Regions from separate parts of the Kluyvera georgiana genome, predicted to be linked through region 1. Evidence: predicted binding sites of a transcription regulator. Region 1 holds the regulator's gene; each other region holds the start of a gene.
The links. The regulator PurR, encoded in region 1, represses purine synthesis genes. The targets are predictions, from matches to a motif close to CANGCAAACGTTTGCNTG.
Positions count from the first base shown of each region.

Region 2: carA (glutamine-hydrolyzing carbamoyl-phosphate synthase small subunit) is a predicted target of PurR. The motif match lies at 4,071-4,088, and genes of this name have one in related genera.
Region 3: glyA (serine hydroxymethyltransferase) is a predicted target of PurR. The motif match lies at 2,441-2,458, and genes of this name have one in related genera.
Region 4: ABTW00_RS23425 (NCS2 family permease) is a predicted target of PurR. The motif match lies at 3,705-3,722, and genes of this name have one in related genera.

Region 1 is NZ_CP158865.1:2,630,990-2,637,133, forward strand. It holds gene ABTW00_RS12455 (MFS transporter) at 1-1,050, opposite strand, end outside; gene ABTW00_RS12460 (YnhF family membrane protein) at 1,211-1,300, opposite strand; gene purR (HTH-type transcriptional repressor PurR) at 1,595-2,620, shown strand; gene punR (DNA-binding transcriptional activator PunR) at 2,624-3,550, opposite strand; gene punC (purine nucleoside transporter PunC) at 3,663-4,856, shown strand; gene cfa (cyclopropane fatty acyl phospholipid synthase) at 5,155-6,144, shown strand, end outside.
Region 2 is NZ_CP158865.1:4,160,232-4,166,375, forward strand. It holds gene carB (carbamoyl-phosphate synthase large subunit) at 1-2,812, opposite strand, end outside; gene carA (glutamine-hydrolyzing carbamoyl-phosphate synthase small subunit) at 2,831-3,979, opposite strand; gene dapB (4-hydroxy-tetrahydrodipicolinate reductase) at 4,436-5,257, opposite strand; gene ABTW00_RS19780 (alanyl-tRNA editing protein) at 5,527-6,144, opposite strand, start outside.
Region 3 is NZ_CP158865.1:1,256,813-1,262,956, reverse strand. It holds gene hcaD (phenylpropionate dioxygenase ferredoxin reductase subunit) at 1-379, shown strand, start outside; gene ABTW00_RS06025 (DoxX family protein) at 528-950, shown strand; gene glyA (serine hydroxymethyltransferase) at 1,070-2,323, opposite strand; gene hmpA (NO-inducible flavohemoprotein) at 2,650-3,840, shown strand; gene cadC (lysine decarboxylation/transport transcriptional activator CadC) at 3,977-5,488, shown strand; gene cadB (cadaverine/lysine antiporter) at 5,837-6,144, shown strand, end outside.
Region 4 is NZ_CP158865.1:4,959,803-4,965,946, reverse strand. It holds gene yidZ (HTH-type transcriptional regulator YidZ) at 1-710, shown strand, start outside; gene ABTW00_RS23435 (4'-phosphopantetheinyl transferase family protein) at 868-1,617, shown strand; gene ABTW00_RS23430 (NADPH-dependent FMN reductase) at 1,657-2,223, shown strand; gene ABTW00_RS23425 (NCS2 family permease) at 2,265-3,602, opposite strand; gene yieH (6-phosphogluconate phosphatase) at 3,772-4,437, shown strand; gene ABTW00_RS23415 (alpha/beta hydrolase-fold protein) at 4,571-5,737, opposite strand; gene phoU (phosphate signaling complex protein PhoU) at 5,922-6,144, opposite strand, start outside.

The sequences.
Region 1 (6,144 bases):
GGAAATCACCGCGCCACCGGCCACCGCACCTAATGCGTTACCAAGATTAAACGCCCCAATATTGACCGAGGACGACAGCCCCGGCGCTTCGTGCGCGACGCGCATAACACGCATCTGCAACGGTGGTACCACGGCGAAGGTTGCTGCCCCCCACACCACCATGCTAAACGCGGCGCCGACCTGCGTTTGCGCAAGGAACGGAATGGCCAGCATGATTGCCATTAACAACAGCAGGAATCCCTTGAGCGTGCCGCTGACTGAGCGGTCGGCAAACTTGCCACCGAGGTAGTTACCGATAGAGAACCCAACGCCAATCAACACCAACATCAACGTAATGAAGCCCGGCGTCGCATCGGCGATCGTGCGCAGCACCGGTGAAATATAGGTGTAGAGCGTAAACATCGCGCCAGCACCGAGTACGGTAGTCAACAGTGCGGAAAGCACCTGTGGGCGCACCAGCACCGACAATTCACGTTTCACGTCAGGTTTTTCACCCGCCCCGCCCTTCGGCAATGACAACCATAGACCGATAATGGCGATAATTCCCAGTCCTGCAGTCGCCAGGAACGACATGCGCCAGCCAATTGTTTCTCCCAGCCAGGTTGCCGCCGGTACGCCGCCAATATTGGCGATCGTCAGGCCCATAAACATCGTCGCGACCGCGCTGGCCTGCTTATGCTTCGGCACGACGCTTGCCGCCACAACCGACCCCAGGCCGAAGAACGCGCCGTGGTTCAGGCTGGTAATAATGCGCGACAGCATTAAGGTGGTGTAGTCCGGCGAGATAGCCGATAGCACGTTGCCAAGCGTAAAAATAGCCATCAGAAAGATCAGCGCGTTACGGCGCGCGCGATGAGAAAGCAGCAGCGTCATCAGCGGCGCGCCGACCATCACCCCAACCGCATAGGCGCTAATCAGCATACCGGCAGCAGGAATCGAGACGTCAACGCCCTTTGCAATGACCGGCAGTAAACCCATCGGCGAGAATTCGGTGGTCCCTATGCCAAAAGCGCCAATGGCCAGCGCGAGTAAGGGAAAATTGATTTTCATGCAAAAGCTCCAGGTGGCCGCACGACAGACGCGGCATGGCAATTTAGGGCAAAAGCATGACATCAATCACAGAAAAACAGAAGTGTACAAAACAGCAAAAGATTATTGCTAATTTGATAACAATCAGACATGAGGGCGCGGGCGCCCCCTCATGGAAGAATTAATGCAGAACAGCGGTAAGTCCAGCGGCGACGATCAGACCCAGCACAATAACGGTCGTGGTGAGCGACATCTTAAGTTCGGTACTCATCAATTTTTCTCCTTTTTATGACCACAGTAAAACTGAGCTCACTCATTTTTGCACAGATAATCGTAAAAATCTTCACAGATTTAGCAGGATGTTGGTTTTTGCTCTTCCACTTTGCGTCCGGATACGTCAAAATTCGACGCTTATTTATAAGCGTACCGGCCATTGACCCCCTCCTGTCGTCCTGTATCGTTTTCCTGGCGAACCGCAATCCACAAAATTGCGTCAGGGTGTATAAAGGCAAACGTTTTCGTTTCGAGTTTATCAGGGGCAGGCCAGGGTCTGGAGTGAGATGGAATGGCAACAATTAAAGATGTAGCGAAGCGCGCAAACGTTTCCACTACAACCGTATCACATGTAATTAACAAAACGCGTTTTGTCGCCGAAGAGACGCGGGAAGCGGTGTGGGCAGCGATCAAAGAACTGCACTATTCACCGAGCGCCGTTGCCCGTAGCCTGAAAGTCAACCACACCAAATCAATTGGTTTGCTGGCAACCAGCAGCGAAGCGGCCTACTTTGCTGAGATTATCGAAGCCGTTGAGAAAAACTGCTTCCAGAAAGGCTATACCCTGATTCTTGGCAACGCATGGAACAACCTCGAGAAACAGCGTGCTTATCTGTCAATGATGGCGCAAAAACGCGTTGATGGCCTGCTGGTGATGTGTTCCGAATATCCGGAATCCCTGCTCTCAATGCTGGAAGAGTATCGCCATATTCCAATGGTGGTGATGGACTGGGGCGAAGCCAAAGCCGACTTTACCGACTCGGTCATCGATAATGCTTTCGAAGGCGGCTATATGGCTGGTCGTTACTTGATTGAACGCGGGCATCGCGATATTGGCGTCATTCCAGGCCCGCTGGAGCGTAACACCGGTGCAGGTCGCCTCGCCGGCTTTATGAAAGCCATGGAAGAAGCGCAAATCAATGTTCCGGCAAACTGGATAGTCCAGGGTGACTTCGAGCCGGAGTCTGGCTATCGCGCTATGCAGCAAATTCTCTCTCAGCACCCGCGCCCTACCGCAATCTTCTGCGGCGGCGACATCATGGCGATGGGCGCGCTTTGCGCCGCCGACGAGATGGGGCTGCGCGTGCCGCAGGATATTTCGCTGATCGGGTATGATAACGTGCGTAACTCTCGTTTCTTTACCCCGGCGCTGACCACCATCCATCAGCCGAAAGATTCGCTCGGTGAGACGGCCTTCAACATGCTCATGGATCGCATCGTCAGCAAGCGCGAAGAGTCGCAGTCGATTGAGGTGCATCCGCGCCTGATCGAGCGACGCTCCGTGGCCGACGGCCCTTATCGCGATTACCGTCGTTAAGGGTTAACTGTGGGCGTCCTGAAGGGGCGTCCGCAGCCACTCTTCATTTAGCGTTTCGCTATCTCCCAAATACTCCAGCAGCCAGCTTAATGCCGGCGACGCTTCGCTCTGTTGCCAGGTCAGACAACAGGCCGCATCCGGGAACGGGTTCTCCAGTTCCAGCGCTACCCACTCCCCGGTTTCCAGCCACGGCTGCGCCAGATGCCCTGGGACCATCGCCGCACAGAGCCCTGCTGAAATACAGGTTTCCGACGACGACCAGTCCGGCACCACCACCCTTTTCTGGTTATCAAGCAGCCAGGTCGTTCGCTTGGGTAGCGATCGCGACGTATCTTCCCGCACCAGCGACGGCCAGTTGCGCAGCACGTCATCGCTCAGCGGCCCGTCCATTTTTGCTAGCGGATGTGAACTGGCTACCACGCAGTGCCAGTTGAGCATCCCCATGTCACGAAAGGCAAAGCGCCCCCCTACCGGTATTGCCTGCGTCGCGCCAATCGCCAGCTCCACGCGACCATCCGCCAGCGCGTCCCAGACGCCGTTGAAGACTTCCTGGTAGACAATCAGTTCGACGTCGCTGAAGTGGCGATAAAAATCGACAATCAGTTGGCGGGTACGCTGTGGCTTGACAATATTATCAACAGCAATCGCCAGCTGGCCGCGCCAGCCGTTAGCAATCTGCTGACATTGCTGACGGGTGATCTGCATTTTTTTGATAACAGAACGGCCTTCTTTCAGGAACCATGCTCCAGCGGGCGTTAATTCAACATCCCGATGGCGACGCTCAAACAACGGCACCGCCAGCCATTCTTCAAGCTGTCGCACCGTATAGCTTACCGCAGAGGGCACCCGGTGTAGCTCCTGTGCCGCGGCGCTAAAGCTACCATTGCGTGCAACCGCATCCACCACTTCCAGCGAATATTCAGACCACATTTCCTGCCTACAAAAAATTTGAATCCATGGCTCAAATATTAGCGTTTCACAACCGCGAATGCACTCTCTACACTCGGCGGCACAGTGTGAACTACGATAAAAAGGGCGATTTATGCAACCTGGGAAAGGATTTTTAGTCTGGCTCGCGGGACTGAGCGTGCTGGGCTTTCTGGCGACCGATATGTACCTACCGGCGTTTGCCGCCATTCAGCAAGACCTGCAAACGCCGGCTTCCGCCGTCAGCGCAAGTCTCAGTCTGTTCCTTGCGGGCTTCGCCGTGGCGCAATTGCTGTGGGGCCCCTTGTCCGATCGCTATGGCCGAAAACCGATCCTGCTGAGCGGTTTGACCATTTTTGCCATCGGCTGCCTTGGAATGCTGTGGGTCCGCGATGGTACCACCCTGCTGGTGCTGCGCTTCGTACAGGCGGTTGGCGTTTGTGCCGCCGCGGTGACCTGGCAAGCCATGGTCACCGACTATTATCCCGCTCATCGCACCAACCGTATTTTTGCGACCATTATGCCGCTGGTCGGCCTGTCGCCTGCGCTTGCGCCGCTGCTCGGCAGCTGGCTGCTGGCCCACTTTGATTGGCAGGCCATCTTCGCGACGCTGTTCATCATTACCCTGGTATTGATGCTGCCAGCGCTGCGTCTGAAGCCTGCCCACAATAAAAATGTCGCCAGTGAAGAGAAGCTCACGTTTATTCGTCTGCTGCGCAGTAAGGACTACCGCGGCAACGTGCTGATTTACGCCGCCTGCTCCGCCAGCTTTTTTGCCTGGCTGACCGGTTCGCCATTTATTCTGCATGAAATGGGCTACAGCCCGACGGTGATTGGTCTGAGCTATGTACCGCAAACCATCGCCTTTCTGATTGGCGGCTATGGCTGTCGCGCGGCGCTGCAAAAATGGCAGGGTAGCCAAATGTTACCGTGGCTGCTGGTGCTCTTCGCGCTCAGCGTCATCGGAACCTGGGCTGTCGGCCTCGCTGAAGGCGTCTCCCTGACCGCGCTGTTGATTCCCTTCTGCATCATGGCGACCGCCAACGGCGCGATTTATCCGATTGTCGTTGCGCAGGCGCTGAAGCCTTTTCCACAGGCGACGGGTCGTGCAGCCGCGCTGCAGAACACGTTGCAGTTGGGGCTGTGCTTCCTGGCAAGCCTGGCGGTCTCAACGCTGATTGTCACCCCACTGCTCACCACCACCAGCGTGATGCTGGTTACCGTGATTCTCGCGGGACTGGGCTATCGCATGCAGCTATCCGCTCGTCGTGCTGAACTTCAAAATGAGCACGCGGGTTCCCACGCCTAAACATCACTCATATCAATGCCATAAGAAATGATTAGGGCGCTAAGTTTTTAGTTGAATCAATACACTTAGCGTCCTATACTGGATCGGCATCACATAATTAATATACATTGAACATATTAGGCGGGAGCAGGATTGCTTCCCGTTGAACCATGGATTGGTTTTCGGCAAGGGGTTCTTCCCTTCCTCTGTGCTACGTCGGATAGCAGGCTCACGAATCTTTCGTGACATTTCTCACAAACCAGTAAAAAGCGTCTACGCTGTTTTAAGGTTCTGATCATCAGGTCGGGATGGAGAAGCTATGAGCTCATCGTGTATAGAAGAAGTAAGTGTACCGGACGACGACTGGTATCGTATCGTTAGCGAGCTGCTAAACCGAGCAGGTATTGAAATCAATGGCAATGCCTCCTGCGATATTCAAGTCAGAAATCCGCGTCTTTTCAAACGTGTTTTACAAGAAGGTTCGTTAGGTCTTGGCGAAAGTTATATGGACGGTTGGTGGGAATGCGATCGTCTCGATATCTTCTTCGACAAGGTGCTGCGTGCCGGGTTAGAAAACCAGCTCCCACACAATTTCAAAGATACGCTGCGCGTTGCCGGCGCTCGTCTGTTTAACCTCCAGAGCCGCAGACGCGCCTGGCAGGTTGGTAAAGAACACTACGACCTCGGCAACGATCTTTTCAGCCGGATGCTCGATTCGTTTATGCAGTATTCCTGCGGCTACTGGAAAGAAGCGAAAACGCTGGAAGAAGCCCAACAGGCCAAACTCGACCTCATCTGCCAGAAACTGCAGCTGAAGCCGGGAATGCGCGTGCTGGATATCGGCTGCGGCTGGGGCGGCCTGGCGGCCTTTATGGCGAAAAACTACGGGGTTAGCGTCAAAGGGGTGACCATTTCCGCCGAACAGCAGAAAATGGCGCAAGCACGCTGCGAAGGGCTGGATGTGGAGATTCTGCTTCAGGATTACCGCGACCTGAACGACCAGTTCGACCGTATCGTCTCCGTTGGGATGTTCGAACACGTGGGTCCGAAGAACTACGACACCTATTTTAACGTCGTCGACCGCAACCTGAAGCCCGACGGTCTGTTCTTACTGCACACCATTGGTTCGAAGAAAACCGATAACAACGTCGATCCGTGGATCAACAAATACATCTTTCCGAATGGCTGTTTACCCTCAGTTCGCCAGATTGCCGTCGCCAGCGAGCCCCACTTTGTGATGGAAGACTGGCATAACTTCGGCGCTGACTACGATACCACGCTGATGGCCTGGTACGAGCGTTTCCTGGCC
Region 2 (6,144 bases), 1.5 Mb from region 1:
TGGAGTTGCTGCCCAGCTGCGCCTTGGCGAACGCTTCCGCGAAGGTACGGCCCACGCCCATCACTTCCCCGGTGGAGCGCATTTCTGGCCCTAACAGCGGGTCAACGCCCGGGAATTTGTTGAACGGCAGCACCACTTCTTTCACCGAGTAGTACGGCGGGATAATTTCTTGGGTCACGCCCTGCTCGGTCAGCGATTTGCCAGCCATCACGCGCGCCGCCACTTTCGCCAGCGGTACGCCGGTGGCTTTGGAGACGAACGGTACGGTACGCGCCGCACGCGGGTTGACTTCAATCAGGTAGACTTCGTTGTCTTTCACCGCAAACTGCACGTTCATCAGGCCGCGCACCTGTAGTTCGAAGGCCAGCTTCTGCACCTGCTGGCGCATCACATCCTGAATTTCCTTGCTCAGCGTGTAGGCTGGCAGAGAACAGGCGGAGTCGCCGGAGTGTACGCCCGCCTGCTCGATGTGCTCCATGATGCCGCCAATCAGCACCATTTCGCCGTCGCAGATGGCGTCAACGTCCACTTCGATGGCATCGTCGAGGAAGCGGTCCAGCAGCACCGGCGCGTCGTTGGAGACGCTAACCGCGGTCTGGAAGTAGCGACGCAGGTCGGCTTCGTCGTAGACGATTTCCATCGCGCGGCCGCCCAGTACGTAGGACGGGCGCACCACCAGCGGGTAGCCAATTTCTTTCGCCTTCTCAACCGCTTGTTCAATGGCGGTCACGGTGGCGTTGGCTGGCTGTTTCAGCTTCAGACGGTCAACCGCGTGCTGGAAGCGTTCACGGTCTTCCGCGCGGTCGATGGCGTCCGGGCTGGTGCCGATAACCGGTACGCCTGCGGCTTCCAGTTCACGCGCCAGTTTCAGCGGGGTCTGGCCGCCGTACTGCACGATGACGCCTTTCGGCTTCTCGATGCGCACGATTTCCAGTACGTCCTCCAGCGTTACCGGCTCGAAGTACAGACGGTCGGAGGTGTCGTAGTCGGTAGAGACAGTTTCCGGGTTACAGTTGACCATGATGGTCTCGTAACCGTCTTCGCGCAGCGCCAGCGAGGCATGGACGCAGCAGTAGTCAAATTCGATACCCTGGCCGATACGGTTCGGGCCGCCGCCGAGGACCATGATTTTGTCGCGGTCAACGGACGGGTTAGATTCGCACTCTTCTTCATAGGTAGAGTACATGTAGGCGGTATCGGTGGCGAATTCCGCCGCGCAGGTATCCACGCGCTTGTAGACCGGGTGCAGGTTGTACTGGTCGCGCAGCTTGCGGATTTCCGCTTCGCGCACACCCGCCAGTTTTGCCAGACGCGCATCGGCGAAGCCTTTGCGCTTCAGGTGACGCAGGAAGTCAGCGTCGAGGCCGTTGATGCCCACTTCCGCCACTTTTTCTTCCAGACGTACCAGCTCTTCAATCTGTACCAGGAACCAGCGGTCGATGTTGGTCAGGTTGAACACGCCGTCGACGGAGAGGCCCGCGCGGAAGGCATCGGCGATATACCAGATGCGCTCGGCGCCAGCGTCTTTCAGCTCGCGGCGGATTTTGGTCAGCGCTTCCGGGTCGTCGAGGCTCACTTTAGGGTCGAAACCGGTGGCGCCTACTTCCAGGCCGCGCAGCGCTTTCTGCAGGGATTCCTGCTGCGTACGGCCAATCGCCATCACTTCGCCGACGGATTTCATCTGGGTGGTCAGACGGTCGTTCGCACCGGCGAATTTCTCGAAGTTGAAGCGAGGAATCTTGGTGACAACGTAGTCGATAGACGGCTCGAAGGAGGCCGGAGTACGGCCACCGGTGATGTCGTTCATCAGTTCGTCGAGGGTGTAACCCACCGCCAGTTTGGCCGCCACTTTGGCAATCGGGAAGCCGGTGGCTTTGGACGCCAGCGCCGAGGAGCGGGAGACGCGCGGGTTCATTTCGATAACGATCAGACGACCATCTTTCGGGTTCACCGAGAACTGAACGTTGGAACCGCCGGTTTCTACGCCGATTTCACGCAGTACCGCCATCGAGGCGTTACGCATGATTTGGTATTCTTTGTCGGTCAGGGTCTGCGCCGGAGCAACAGTGATCGAGTCACCGGTGTGAATGCCCATCGCATCGAAGTTTTCGATAGAGCAGACGATGATGCAGTTGTCGTTCTTATCACGCACCACTTCCATCTCGTACTCTTTCCAGCCGATCAGCGATTCATCAATCAGCAGCTCGTTGGTTGGCGAGAGGTCCAGGCCGCGTTCGCAGATTTCTTCGAACTCTTCACGGTTGTAGGCGATACCGCCGCCGGTGCCGCCCATGGTGAAAGATGGACGGATGATGCACGGGAAGCCCACGTCAGCGGCAACCGCCAGCGCTTCTTCCATGGTGTGCGCGATACCGGAACGCGCGGTGTCGAGGCCGATTTTCTTCATCGCCACGTCGAAACGACGGCGGTCTTCTGCTTTATCAATCGCATCAGCGGTGGCGCCAATCATGGTCACGCCGAACTCTTCCAGCACGCCCTGACGCTCCAGCTCCAGCGCGCAGTTCAGCGCGGTCTGGCCGCCCATGGTTGGCAGAACCGCATCCGGACGCTCTTTTTCGATGATTTTGCGTACCACTTCCCAGTTGATCGGCTCGATGTAGGTCGCATCGGCCATTTCCGGGTCGGTCATAATGGTTGCCGGGTTAGAGTTCACCAGAATAACGCGGTAACCCTCTTCGCGCAGCGCTTTACACGCCTGGGCGCCGGAGTAGTCAAACTCACACGCCTGACCGATAACAATCGGGCCCGCGCCCAGAATCAGGATACTTTTTATGTCTGTACGTTTTGGCATGGCTTTTATTACTCCTGATTATTTCGCGGACTGACGGTATTGCTCGATAAGCTCGATAAAGTGGTCGAACAGCGGCGCCGCATCATGCGGGCCTGGGCTCGCCTCCGGGTGGCCCTGGAAGCTGAACGCCGGTTTATCGGTACGGTGAATCCCTTGCAGGGTACCGTCGAACAGGGACTTGTGGGTCACGCGCAGGTTGGCTGGCAGCGAGTCTTCATCCACCGCAAAGCCGTGGTTCTGCGCGGTAATCATCACCACATTCTTATCCATGTCTTTCACCGGGTGGTTACCACCGTGGTGACCAAATTTCATCTTGATGGTCTTCGCACCGCTCGCCAGCGCCAACAGTTGATGGCCGAGGCAGATGCCAAATACCGGAATATCGGTCTGGAGGAATTTCTCAATCGCTTCGATGGCGTAGTCGCACGGGGCCGGGTCACCAGGGCCGTTAGACAGGAAGATACCGTCCGGATTCATCTTCAGAACATCTTCCGCGGAGGTTTTCGCCGGTACCACCGTCAGGCGGCAGCCGCGATCCACCAGCATGCGCAGGATGTTGCGCTTGGCGCCAAAATCGTAGGCCACCACGTGGAACGGCAGCTCTTCTGCAGACTTCGCTTCCGGCAGGTCACCCGCCAGCGTCCAGCTACCCTGAGTCCAGCTGTAGGATTCAGCGGTGGTCACTTCTTTTGCCAGGTCCATCCCATTTAAGCCCGGGAACGCTTTGGCTTTTTCTAAGGCCAGCGTAGCATCCAGATTATCGCCTGCAATGATGCAGCCGTTCTGAGCGCCCTTCTCGCGCAGCAGTCGCGTCAGCTTACGGGTATCGATATCGGCAATCGCCACGATGTTATGGCGCTTGAGGTAAGAAGAGAGGTCTTCGGTGTTGCGGTAGTTGCTGGCAATCAGCGGCAGGTCGCGAATAACCAGACCCTGAGCGTGAACCTGAGAGGACTCTTCATCGGCGGAATTGGTGCCGACATTACCAATATGAGGATAAGTAAGAGTGACGATTTGGCGAGAATAGGAAGGATCAGTGAGGATTTCTTGATAACCGGTCATTGAAGTATTGAAAACGACTTCCCCAACCGCCGAACCTGTTGCCCCTATGGCCCGACCGTAAAACTGGGTTCCGTCTTCCAGAACCAATAGCGCTGACTTAATCAAAACACCCTCCAGAGAATATTTACTCGCTTTATTTGCATATTAATTCATAACAAAGGCACAAATCAATGCAAATCTGCTTACCGATGAATTTCTGGCAAACGGCGGCATTCTAGTGACAGCCTCGGCAAAAGTCTACCTCAAAGGACAATTTTTATTATTATTTTGCGCCACTGGTGAAACAAGCCGTCTCCAGGCACCAAAAAGACAAACTAACTCATGGGAGAAAACGCTTGCGGAGCAGGAAGAGTGTAAAACCATGACGCAGCGCCTTAAAAAGTAGACCAGATGGTCAAAATTTACATTTAACCAACACATTTAAGACACATAACATAGAAAATTAATGGCTTGAGAATAAAATAAGACAAAGATCATATAAAATAAAGGGCAATAAAATATTGCCCTGTGTAATCAAATAATTACGACTACAATAACCACATCACGATGGGTAATAAATTCTTATAGTTCATTCAAATTCAGCACATCACGCATATCAAAAAGACCACTTTGCTTTGTCTTAAGCCACAATGCCGATCTTACCGCACCGTTAGCAAACGTCATGCGGCTGGAAGCCTTATGCGTTATCTCCACGCGCTCGCCAATATCGGCAAACATAGCAGTGTGTTCGCCGACAATGTCGCCCGCACGTACGGTCGCAAAACCAATCGTGCCCGGCACGCGTTCACCGGTATAACCTTCGCGCGAGTAGACCGCGCAGTCTTTCAGATCTTTATCCAGCGCCCCGGCGATCGCCTCGCCCATTGCCAGCGCAGTGCCTGACGGAGCATCCACTTTATGGCGGTGGTGCGCCTCAATAATTTCAATATCGGTGTAGTCGCCCATCACCTTCGCGGCTTTCTCCAGCAGCTTCAGCATGACGTTAACGCCGACGCTAAAGTTTGCGGCGAAAACGATCGCAATCTCTTGCGACGCCTCGCGAATGGCCTGTTTACCGGCGTCGTCAAAGCCGGTAGTACCAATCACCATCCCTTTACCCTGCTGACGGCAAAAAGCCAGATGCGTCAACGTGCCTTCCGGACGGGTAAAATCGATGAAGACGTCAAAATCATCTTTTACCGCCTCAAGGCTACTCTGGACAATGACGTTGGTTTTCCCCACGCCAGCCAACTCACCGGCATCGCTGCCCAGTAAAGAGGAGCCCTCACGCTCCAGCGCAGCACCGAGCTGAACGCCTTCCATCGCCACAGCGGCCTGAATTAACTGCCGTCCCATGCGCCCGCCGGCGCCGGCAATGGCGACACGGATTTGTGCTTCATGCATAGCTATTCTCTTTTGTAAAAATTGCGTAAACCGTTTTCAGAGTAACCAGCGCGCCCGGAGGCCGCTAGCTGAAAACGCCCATAATTAGAATTTAATGATAAACAGAGGGGAATATCAGTAAAAGACATGATTCATCCCGCAGGATGAATCATTGCTGGAGCACAGGAAAGAAGTCAAACTCGCTCAGTAAGCGTTGAGCAGATGGGAAAACGATGGGAAAACCGAACAAAATCCAGCCAATCTGCATAGCGACTTTCGCGAGCCCGGTTTTACGACACAAGCGTGTAGTTAACGATCATCTGCCCTTTTTTCATCTTCACCTGGGTAATCGTCACCTGCCCAATGTCGGATAAACGCGCAACATGCGTACCGCCGCAAGGGTAAGCGGGCAGCTCACCGAACCCGACTTCGCGCAAACCGCCGTCGAATGTCACCCGGCGAGGAAGATCCTCCGCCTGCCAGGCGTTGATTTTCGCCAGCAGTGATGGCGCATCCGGCAGCGTGTCGTTTCCGCCAGCGGCGAAAGTAATGCGTCCTTCATTGGGCCAATGGTGTGCTTTCACCGGAAGCCAGCCGAACGCGGTACCCGCCAGGCCGATAAGGTGCCCTGCCGAGTGCAGGCGGGCGTGCAGTTGGCGCTGTGCAGCATCCACGCGCAGGTTCACGACGCCGGGGAGGAGCGGTTTTGCCACGATATGCAGCACATCGTCACCGCGCGCGAGCACTGTTTCGACCGGCTCGTTATCAATCCAGCCCGCATCCGCAGGCTGTCCGCCGCCCTGCGGGTGAAAAAGGGTTCTATCCAGCACCACCGCGTACCGTCCATCCGGCTCAGCAGAGCAGCTCAGCAAGTTAGCCTGTCCTTCTGTGCGATCGCAGGTGTAATA
Region 3 (6,144 bases), 1.4 Mb from region 1:
TGTGGCGCTCACTCGCCAGCCGGACGGCTCCTTAAGGCGCATAGAAAGCTGGGAAAATGCCAACTTCCAGGCGCAGGTCGTCGCCGCCGCCATGCTCGGTTTACCCCTGCCGGAAGCCACGCCGGGCTGGTTCTGGACCGATCAACACAGCGATAACCTGCAGTTTGTTGGCGAAATGCAGGGAGAAAACTGGTTATGTCGTGGTGAACCGGGCGACAGAAAAGCCATTTGGCTCCAGCTACGTGAAGGCGCGCTGGCCGGCGCGGTAGCACTCAACAACGGGCGCGAAGTGCGCGTGCTGCGTAAGCTGATTCAGTCGGGACGCGTAGTCAGTGAAGACGCGCTTTGTGATGAAAGCGTACCGTTAAAGTCGCTATAGCAGGTGCGCACGACGGCCCCTTCTTATCAATGCGGTGAAGGGGCCATACCGAAGCACCATCCAATCTACTGATTTTTCGCCCCCGTGTGGCAGGCCACAAAATTGTGTATTACGTTTAAATCAAACGTACTTACACAAAGGAACTGCCATGAACTCGCTTCGCTATCTCGACTTTGGCGCTTCGCGCGATCTGCTGCTGCTGGTTGCCCGTATCGCTATCGTGCTGCTGTTTATTCTCTCCGGCTATCCCAAAATGCTCCACTACGATGGCACGGTGCAGTATATGGCTTCCATCGGTACACCAATGCCGGCGCTGGCGGCCATCATCGCGATCGTGATGGAAGTTCCCGCCGTTATTCTGGTGATTCTAGGGTTCTTTACGCGTCCGCTGGCGGTGATCTTTCTGTTCTATACGCTGGGGACGGCGGTGATTGGGCACCACTACTGGAACATGACCGGCGATGCGGTGATGCCAAATATGATTAACTTCTACAAGAACATCAGTATCTCGGGGGCGTTCCTGCAGCTGGCGATCGTCGGGCCGGGCAAAATCTCGTTAGATAAGCGCTGAGGGTTTGCCTGATGGCGGCTTCGCCTTATCAGGCCTACGAGTAGGACCGATAAGCGTAGCGCCATCGGGCATAAAAAAAGGCCGCATTCGCGGCCTTTTTCACATCACACGATCAACGCTTACGCGTAAACCGGGAAGCGTGCACAGATATCCAGTACTTTCGCTTTCACGCGTTCAATGGTGGCTTCATCATTGATGTTGTCCAGCACGTCGCACATCCAGCCAGCCAGCTCTTTCACTTCCGCTTCTTTGAAGCCGCGACGAGTGACAGCCGGGGAACCGATACGGATACCGGAGGTCACGAAAGGGCTCTTCGGATCGTTCGGGACGCTGTTTTTGTTCACGGTGATGTTGGCGCGGCCCAGGGCTGCGTCAGCTTCTTTACCGGTCAGGTTCTTATCAACCAGGTCCAGCAGGAACAGGTGGTTCTCGGTCCCGCCGGAAACCACTTTGTAGCCGCGGTTCAGGAACACTTCCACCATCGCTTTGGCGTTTTTCGCAACCTGCTGCTGGTAGACTTTGAATTCCGGCTCCATCGCTTCTTTCAGCGCCACCGCTTTACCGGCAATCACGTGCATCAGCGGGCCGCCCTGCGCGCTTGGGAACACGGCAGAGTTCAGTTTTTTGTACAGTTCTTCATCGCCGCCCTTCGCCAGGATCAGGCCGCCGCGCGGACCCGCCAGGGTTTTGTGGGTGGTGGTGGTAACAACGTGAGCGTGCGGAACCGGGTTCGGGTACACGTCAGCGGCAATCAGGCCCGCCACGTGCGCCATGTCGACGAACAGGTATGCGCCGATGCTGTCAGCGATTTCACGCATTTTTGCCCAGTCAACCACGCCGGAGTAGGCAGAGAAGCCACCGATAATCATCTTCGGCTTGTGCTCTTTGGCCAGCTTAGCCATCTCGTCGTAGTCAATTTTACCGGACTCATCAATACCGTAAGGGACGATGTTGTACAGTTTACCGGAGAAGTTAACCGGGGAGCCGTGAGTCAGGTGGCCGCCCTGCGCCAGGTTCATACCCAGAACGGTATCGCCCGGCTGCAGCAGCGCGGTGTAAACAGCGAAGTTAGCCTGAGAACCGGAGTGCGGCTGCACGTTAGCGTAGTCGGCGCCGAACAGTTCTTTCGCGCGGTCGATAGCCAACTGCTCAACGACATCAACGTATTCGCAGCCGCCGTAGTAGCGCTTGCCCGGATAACCTTCAGCGTATTTGTTGGTCAGCTGAGAACCCTGCGCCTGCATGACGCGCGGGCTGGTGTAGTTTTCGGAGGCGATCAGTTCAATGTGCTCTTCCTGACGTACTTTTTCTTGCTCCATAGCCTGCCACAGTTCGGCATCATAATCGGCAATGTTCATTTCACGCTTTAACATCCGCATCTCCTGACTCAGCTAACAATAAAATTTTGACCTGAAAAAGGCAGTCCTGTTGGACAACGGCCCACAGTATAACTGATTAGTTCTGTGATAACAGGTCTTGACAAACGAAATTACGCAAACGTTTACCTTCAAGCCACACAAGGGATTGAGCAATAAAGCGCTTCAGGGCGCAAATGGATTTCTTTTCAGGATTGTGATGCAAATAATTCACGTTGTAACGTCAGCAACGCATTATTACAAAGAACCATTTACATAGCAGGGTTATTTTTATAAGATGCATTTAACATGCAACAATTGATAATACGAAAGGAAGACCTGCCATGCTTGATGCTCATACTATCGCCACCGTTAAAGCCACGATCCCGCTGCTGGTAGAGACCGGCCCGAAGCTCACCGCCCACTTTTACGACCGGATGTTTACCCATAATCCGGAGCTGAAAGAGATTTTCAATATGAGCAACCAGCGCAACGGCGACCAGCGTGAAGCGCTGTTCAATGCTATTGCCGCCTACGCCAGCAATATTGAAAACCTGCCTGCCCTGCTGCCGGCGGTGGAGAAAATCGCCCAGAAGCACACCAGCTTCCAGATCAAGCCGGAGCAATACAATATTGTCGGCGCGCATCTGCTGGCGACGCTGGACGAAATGTTCAGCCCGGGCCAGGAAGTGCTGGATGCATGGGGTAAAGCCTACGGGGTACTGGCGGGCGTGTTTATCAATCGTGAAGCGGAAATTTATCAGGACAACGCCAGCAAAACAGGAGGTTGGGAAGGTACTCGCGCCTTCCGTATCGTGAAGAAAACCCCGCGTAGCGCGCTGATCGCCAGCTTTGAAATGGAGCCGGTAGACGGCCAGCCGGTAGCGGATTACCAACCGGGCCAGTATCTGGCGGTATGGCTGAAGCCCGAGGGCTTTGAGTTTCAGGAAATTCGTCAGTATTCACTGACCCGCAAGGCAGATGGCAGGGGTTACCGCATTGCGGTGAAGCGCGAAAACGGCGGTCAGGTGTCAAACTGGCTGCATAACGTGGCAAAAGAGGGGGATATTGTTCATCTGGTCGCGCCGGCAGGCGACTTCTTCCTCAATGTTGAACCACAAACGCCGGTGACCCTGATTTCCGGCGGCGTCGGCCAGACCCCCATGCTGGCAATGCTCGACACCCTGGCGAAAAGTCGCCATCCGGCGCAGGTGAACTGGTTCCACGCGGCGGAAAACGGCGAGGTTCACGCCTTTGCTGATGAAGTCAACGCGCTGGGCGCGGAGCTGCCGCACTTCACATCGCACCTGTGGTATCGCGCGCCAACCGAGGCAGACCGCCAGGCCGCCGCGTTTGATAGCGAAGGGCTCATGGCGCTGGAACCACTGGCCGCGAATCTACAGAACCCACAGATGCAGTTCTACCTCTGTGGTCCTGTGGCCTTTATGCAGCACGCGGCCAAACAGTTAGTGGCGCTGGGCGTCAGCAGCGATCGTATTCACTATGAATGCTTCGGACCGCATAAAGTGTTGTAATCTTTTCTTTCCAGACGGGCATGTTTTGCCCGTCTTCCTCCTCCATCCTACGCTCTGCAAGGTCAAAAAACCGCACAGCGAGTTGTGTTATGATTAATCTCCTGTCCCATTTTTTATCCTTTGGCGATTCATTTATATGCAACAACCGGTTGTACGCGTTGGCGAATGGCTGATCACGCCTTCTATTAATCAAATCAGCCGTGCAGGCCGACAGCTCACTCTGGAACCGCGATTAATCGATCTGCTGATGTACTTTGCCCAACATCCAGGACAAGTACTGAGCCGTGATGAACTGATCGATAACATCTGGATGCGTAACATCGTGACCAGTCATGTGGTCACCCAGAGCATTTCTGAACTACGCAAATCGCTGCGTGACGGCGACGATGGGCACATCGAATACATCATCACCGTACCCAAACGCGGCTATCAGCTGACGGCTGAAGTCACGTGGCTTGATGAAAGAGAAGAGAATCAAACACCTGAGACGCCGGTCGTCTCGCCTGCTCCTACGGTCACTCATGCTCCGGCAAACGCCCCTGTGGCCCCGCGACTCACTGCGGAACGCCGCTGGTATTCCAACGTCTGGACTCAGATCGCCTTCCTGCTCTCTTTGGGCGTGCTAATAGCGATGGTGTTACTGACCGTTATTCGTCCCCATCCGCAGATCACCCGCTCGCACCTGTTGCTGAACCCGCGCGACATCGACGTACGCTTTGAGCCGGGCGCATCGTGCAATAACTGGGTATCGCAACAGGCCTACGCGATTGGGCTGGGAACGCTGATTACCACCTCGCTGAATACCTATTCCACCTTTATGGTGCATGACAAAACCAACTACAACGTCAATGAGCCCAGCAGTTCAGGGAAAACGCTGACCATCAGCTTCGTCAACCAACGTCACTACCGCGCCCAACAGTGCTTTATGTCGGTACTGTTAGTGGATAACGCCGACAGTTCAAAGATGCTTGATAAGCGTTATTTCGTCACCGACGGAAACCTGGTGTCTATTCAGCGCGATCTTTTTGACAGCCTTTCTACCGCGCTGACGCAGCCATGGCCAGCACAGATGCAAACCATGCTGGCCCATCTGGATATGCCCCATCCGATGTCACTCGCGCAGTTCTATCAGGCGCTGTTATTAATTTCCCAGGGCGATGCGCCGTCTTTAACCAAGGCGAGCAGCATGCTCGATAGTATTATTAAGCTATCGCCCGATTTCGCCTATGGCTATGCCCAGAAAGCGATGGTGGATGTCTTGCGCCATTCTCAGCAACCGTTTGATAGCAGCCAGCTGGTGTCGTTAAGCCATGAATTAGAACATGTGGCCAATATGCCGGAACTGAAAAATAGCGCAGTATTATATCGTATTCAGGCAATTGATGCGTTAGGCAAAGGCAGTATTGATAACGCGTACGAGGCTATTAATAAAAGCATTGAGCTGGAAATGTCATGGCTTAATTATGTGGTGCTGGGAAAAGTCTACGAAATGAAAGGTGAGAATCGGCTTGCCGCTGACGCCTATATCACCGCTTTTAATTTACGCCCCGGTGATAATACGCTGTACTGGATTCAGAACGGAATATTTCAGACTTCGATAGAGAAAATTGTTCCTTATCTGCAAACCTTCCTGCCTAAAAACACTTAGCGGGCGTTGACCATCATTATCATGGTTAAATAAGGCCACGCAAGATGTAATATTGATGTTGTCGCAAGGTTTTAATTGTTACCTTGCGGCAACATCACCCCTCCCGCAAGAAGAAAACATACCACCTTGTAATTACTCAATATTTACCTTTCCATGATATAAACTTTTTATCCTGATATGTTAATGCAAAAAGCTAAACACCTCATTTTTTCGATGTTTGTGTTTATTTCACTTTAACTTTAGGACTTCTCTTAGCCTGCTCAGTAATATTGCCGTCAGTTGGTCGGGTCGCTCGCCATAGCTCACCTCGCGGTCCGGACTTAAAAATACTGCTCAGGAGAAACGAACATGAGTTCCGCTAAGAAGATTGGGCTATTTGCCTGCACCGGCGTTGTTGCCGGGAATATGATGGGGAGCGGCATTGCCTTATTACCTGCAAACCTCGCCAGCATCGGTGGTATTGCAATTTGGGGTTGGGTAATTTCTATTATTGGCGCGATGTCGCTGGCATATGTTTATGCGCGACTGGCAACCAAAAACCCACAACAGGGTGGCCCAATTGCCTACGCGGGTGAATTATCTCCGGCATTTGGTTTCCAGACCGGCGTGCTTTATTACCATGCCAACTGGATTGGTAACCTGGCAATCGGGATTAC
Region 4 (6,144 bases), 2.3 Mb from region 1:
AGCTACTCGATAAGCCGCATCATGAAACGCCGCGCGGGCTGAAGTTCGATCTGGTGGCCGAGTCGCCGCTGATCATGATCATGTTCAACGCACTCTCCAGACAGATCTATCAACGTTATCCCCAGGCAACGATCAAAGTCCGTAGCTGGGACTATGATTCCCTGGATGCCATCATTCGCGGCGAAGTGGATATCGGCTTCACCGGACGCGAAAGCCATCCACAATCCCGCGAGCTGCTAAGCCTGCTGCCGCTGTCGATCGACTATGAGGTACTGTTTACCGATTTGCCATGGGTGTGGCTGCGCGAGGATCATCCCGCGCTACAGGAAGAGTGGAATCTGGAGACGTTTCTACGCTATCCGCACATCAGCATCTGCTGGGAACAGAGTGATACCTGGGCGCTGGATGATGTGCTACAGGAAATGGGACGTGAGCGCAATATCGCCCTGAGCCTGCCGGGGTTCGAACAGTCGCTGTTTATGGCCGCTCAGCCGGATCACAATATGCTAGCCACCGCACCGCGCTACTGCCGGTATTATAATCAGCTTCATCAGCTACCGCTGGTCGCTCGTCCTCTCCCCTTCGATGCTGCGCAACGAGATAAACTGCAGGTGCCGTTTACCCTACTCTGGCATAAACGAAATAGTCACAACCCGAAAATAATTTGGCTGCGCGAAACGCTTAAAGCCTTATATCTCGCTGTTTCCTGATTGATTATTCGTAAAAATAGTCCATTTCAGTTAGGGGAAAGTGTAAAAGTCTCGTAATACCCCTTTTCAATCGCATTTTTAGGCAGTAAAACCTGATCATCAGTGTCGTAAATGATACTCTCCTCATCACCACAGTCCATTAATCACGGAGCGAAAAATGGCGACGCACTTTGCAAGAGGGATCCTTAAGGACGGGCATCTACTATCGGTACGGTTGTCCTCCACCAGTCATAACATCGCACGCCAGCTGCCGGCCCATCGCCGTACGCGCTACCTGGCTTCGCGCGCGCTGCTCGCCGAGCTGCTGTTTATGCTTTACGGCATCAGTGAATTACCGGAAATTGTCACGCCTGATGAGGGCAAACCGTACTTCAAAGATAGCCATCTGCCTGATTTTTCCATTGCCTATGCGGGTAATATCGTCGGCGTCGCGCTGACCACCGAAGGGCACTGCGGCCTCGATATGGAGTTGCTGCGCGTACTGCGCAACACCCCGCAGGCCACCATCATGGAAAACTACCGTTTTACCAGCAATGAAAATCTGTGGATCAACAACCAAAACGACCCACATGAAGCGCGAGCCCAGCTGATTACGCTGCGCCAGAGCGTGCTCAAAATGTCCGGCGACGTGAACCACGATTCTCCGCAAATGCTCCAGCTACTGCCGGGTTCCGGTCGCCTGCGTTCGGCCAATACCGATCATCTCGAAGCTATCTGCGATGCGGAAGACGTGCTGGTATGGTCACTATGCGCCTCGCCGGCGATTGAAAAGCTGAAGGTGTGGGAGTTCGACGGTAAATACGGCTGGCGCAGCTTGCCCGACGCGCAGACGCGGGCCAACGAACCGGCAGCAAGGTTGATGAGATTCACCAGCCTACCGGCAGAGAAAGCGCTTATACTCAACTGATTCGGCTGGAAAACAGCCTCATGATGCAAAGGAGTAGTCATGTCAGAAACGTTGAAAGTAGTTACGTTATTGGGAAGCCTGCGCAAAGGTTCATTCAACGGCATGGTGGCACGCACCCTGCCTAAGATCGCCCCGGCGGGCATGAGCGTTTCCGCGCTGCCGTCAATTGGCGATATTCCGCTGTACGATGCCGATCTCCAGCAAGATGAAGGCTTCCCGCAGAGCGTGGAAGCGCTGGCTGAGCAAATTCGCCAGGCCGATGGCGTGGTCATCGTCACCCCTGAATATAACTATTCCGTTCCGGGCGGGTTAAAGAACGCCATCGATTGGCTGTCGCGTCTGCCGGACCAGCCGCTGGCAGGTAAACCGGTGTTGATTCAGACCAGCTCAATGGGCGCAATCGGCGGCGCGCGCTGCCAGTATCACCTGCGTCAGATTCTGGTGTTCCTCGATGCGATGGTGATGAACAAGCCGGAGTTTATGGGCGGCGTGATTCAGAACAAAGTCGACCCGCAGCTGGGCGAAGTGATTGAGCAGGGAACGTTAGATCATTTGACCGGTCAGCTGACCGCATTTGGCGAGTATATTCAGCGTGTTAAAGCGTAAGTTCTTTAAAACCCTCGCCCGATGGGCGAGGGTTTATTTCATCAGTGTGCGTCAATAAACACAATCTTCAGCACGAACAGCAGTGCGACAACAATCACGCACGGGCTGAGGTCGCGGAAACGACCGGTACCGATTTTCATCACGCAGTAAGAGATAAAGCCCAGCGCGATACCTTCGGTAATGGAGAAGCTGAACGGCATCATCACGGCGGTAATAAACGCCGGAACGGCTTCGGTCAGGTCATCCCACTTCACGCGTGACAGGCTGGAGGTCATCAGCACCCCAACGTAGATCAGCGCGCCCGCGGCTGCGTAGCCCGGCACCATGCCCGCCAGCGGCGACAGGAAAATCACCAACAGGAACAGAATACCCACGACAACCGCCGTCAGGCCGGTACGACCGCCCACGGAAACGCCGGAGGAAGATTCGATGTAGGCCGTCACGGAAGAGGTACCGATAAAGGAACCGGCTACCGAGGAGACGCTATCGACAAACAGCGCCTGCTTCATGCGCGGGAACTTACCTTTCGCATCCGCCAGGCCCGCTTTATCGGTCACGCCGATCAGGGTACCGGAGGAGTCGAACAGGTTTACCAGCATGAAGGAGAAGATAACGCCCGCCAGACCAAGGTTAAACGACCCGGCCAAATCGACATGGCCCACGACGGTAGTAATGCTCGGCGGCGCGGAGACAATACCGCTGTAATGCACATCGCCCAGCATCCAGCCCAGCAGGGTGGTCACGATGATAGAGACCAACACCGCCGCGTGAATATTGCGCGAAGCCAGAATGGCGATAATAAAGAAGCCCAGCACGCCCAGCAGCACGCTGTGTGAAGTCAGGTTACCAATGGAAACCAGCGTGTCCTGGTTTGCGACAATCACGCCAGCATTTTTCAGGCCCATCATGCCGATGAACAGACCGATACCGCTGGTGATACCGACGCGCAGGCTCACGGGGATATTGGCAATCATCCAGTAGCGGACGCGGAAAATGGTCAACAGCAGCAGGCCGACAGCGCCCCAGAAAATGGCGCCCATCCCTACCTGCCACGGCAGGCCCATCGCCTGCACAACCACGAACGCGAAGAAGGCGTTCAGACCCATCGCTGGCGCCAGCGCCACCGGCAGGTTAGCAAATACGCCCATCAGGATACTGCCGAGCGCCGCAATCAGACAGGTGGTCACGAACACCGCGCTGGTGTCCATTCCGGCCACGCCAAGAATTTGCGGGTTTACAAACACGATGTAGACCATCGTCAGGAAGGTGGTGAAACCGGCGATCACTTCGGTGCGTGCCGTCGTGCCGTGCTCGCGCAGTTTAAACACGCGCTCCAGTATCCCCTGGCCGGAAGCCGGGGTGGTGTGTTGTTGACTCATTATCAATTTCCGCAGACAAGGAAGGAAAATTCGTCGCTATCCTATACCAAAATGCGACAATAGGCGCGGTTGTGAGATACTTTTTTTCATTGATTTTGCTTATACGGCAACGATTGCGTCTCTCAATTCAGCATTACGTAAACGTTAAACTTGTTAAAAAGGAAATGACATGTCCGGAGTTGAAGCGGTTTTTTTCGACTGTGACGGTACGCTGGTCGACAGCGAAGTGATCTGTTCACGGGCCTACGTCCACATGTTCAAGACATTTGGCATCACGCTCGATCTGGAAGAGATTTTTAAACGTTTCAAGGGCGTAAAGCTCTACGAGATCATCGATATCATCAACGCCGAGCACGGAGTGAACCTTGCCCGGGCGGATTTAGAACCGGTTTATCGCGCCGAGGTCGCACGCCTTTTCGACTCGGAGCTGGAGGTGATTGCCGGGGCTAACGCATTGGTCGATTCCGTAGCGATTCCGATGTGCATCGTTTCCAACGGCCCGGTCAGCAAAATGCAGCATTCGCTGGGCAAACTGGGCATGTTGCATTATTTCGAAGACAAACTGTTTAGCGGTTACGATATCCAGCGCTGGAAGCCGGATCCGGCGCTGATGCACCACGCGGCAAAAGCGATGAACGTCAACGTCGAGAACTGCATCCTCGTGGACGACTCCAGCGCAGGCGCACAGTCGGGTATTGATGCGGGGATGGAGGTGTTCTATTTCTGCGCCGATCCGCACAATAAGCCGATTAACCACCCGAAGGTGACGACGTTTACCGATCTGGCGGAGCTGCCGGCACTGTGGAAGGCCCGCGGTTGGGATATTACGCAATAACGGTGTCTGTGTGATTGCCCGATGGCGCTACGCTTATCGAGCCTACGTATGTACCGGGAAACATTGGTCGGCCGGATAAGGCGCAAAGCGTCGCTATCCGGCATTTACGTTCAACACCTCACCCGGCGACCTGTCACTTAAACAGTTTCTGCACAAACGTAGCGTAAGCTGGACGCCACACATCCATTTCGTGATTCAATCCCGGATAGACCGTGTAATCGAATTTAATCCCCTTCTGTTCAAGTTCTTTCTTAAGACCCGCAATATCCGCCCCCGTGACGTTATCTTTCTCCCCCACAACGACGGTGAAATTACGCAGCTGTTTATTGATGGCCTGCGGATGATTAAACTGTGCCTCAACGCCAGCGTTCGGTACCGTTGTGGTTGTCACGCCGCTGAAGGTGGCCAGCCAGCCAAAGCTGTCGAGATGATTCATTCCGGAGACCAGCGCCTGATAGCCGCCTTGCGATAGCCCTGCCAACGCGCGGCCATCGGCATCCTTGCGGACATTAAAGCGCTCGCCGATCAGCGGAATAATATCGTGCATTAGCTCGTTGTCCGCCGCTTTCGCATTCAGCGGATAGAATGATTTCCTTCGATCCTGCGGCGGGAAGTTCTCGGCAATCGCTTCTGGTACGTCCGTTTCCGTATCCGGCACGACCACCAGCATCGGCTTGATTTTGCCCTCGGCCAGCAGGTTATCCATCATCTGCGGAATTCTCCCCTGGTCAATCGCCGATAGCCCGGTATCACCGAAGCCATGGTAGAAATAGAGTACCGGCAATGGTTCGCCGCTGCCGGTATATCCCGGTGGCGTCCAGACATAAACGCGGCGTTCGGCACTGAGCGCCGTCGAGTGATAGGTTAGCGTTCGCACATCACCATGCGCGACCGCGCGATCGTCCAGAATGCTTCCCGGCACCAGAATCAGGCTGGTATTCACCTGTCGCTGCGGTTTTGGGTAACGACTGCCGGTATCAATGGAACGGAAACCATCGACATCAAAATAATATTCATAGAGGTTGGGTTTCAGGGCGTCGCTTCGCCACGTCCAGACCCCCTGCTCATCTTTGGTCATATCATGCGAGACAAAGCTGTCTGATGTGGAGCCCGTTACGACGGATACCCGTTTTGCCGTTGGCGCAAACAGGCGGTAGGTGATGCTGTTGTCGGCATTAACCTGTGTGATGTATTGGCTGACGGGAATCGCCTGGCTCGGCGTAGCAGGTAATGGCGCGGCCACTGCAGATAAAGAGGCGCATCCCAGCACGCTGGAGATGAGAAAAGCTGCACAACTCAGTTGTCGTTTCACGTTATTTCCTTATCCATGTTTGAAGCAGGACGCTCAGAGTAACCGGGATAGGGAAACTTGCGGTGTGATGTTCCACCAGTTTTACGGGCAATAGCGCTAAGAGCTAAAGCCAGAAAGCAAAAACCTGCCGCTTCAGCGAAGACGACAGGTTTTGCGGCGCAAAATTTAGCGATTACTCTTTCGGATCTTTCCCCGCCAGCAGCTTATCCAACTCATCGCCGCCCACGTGACGGAAATCTTGTCCCTTCACGAAGTAGAAGATGTATTCGCAAATATTCTGGCAGCGGTCGCCGATACGCTCGATAGAGCGAGCGCAGAACAACGCGGTCAGCACGCTTGGAATGGTGCGCGAGTCTTCCATCATGTAGGTCATCAGCTGACGCACGATGCCTTCA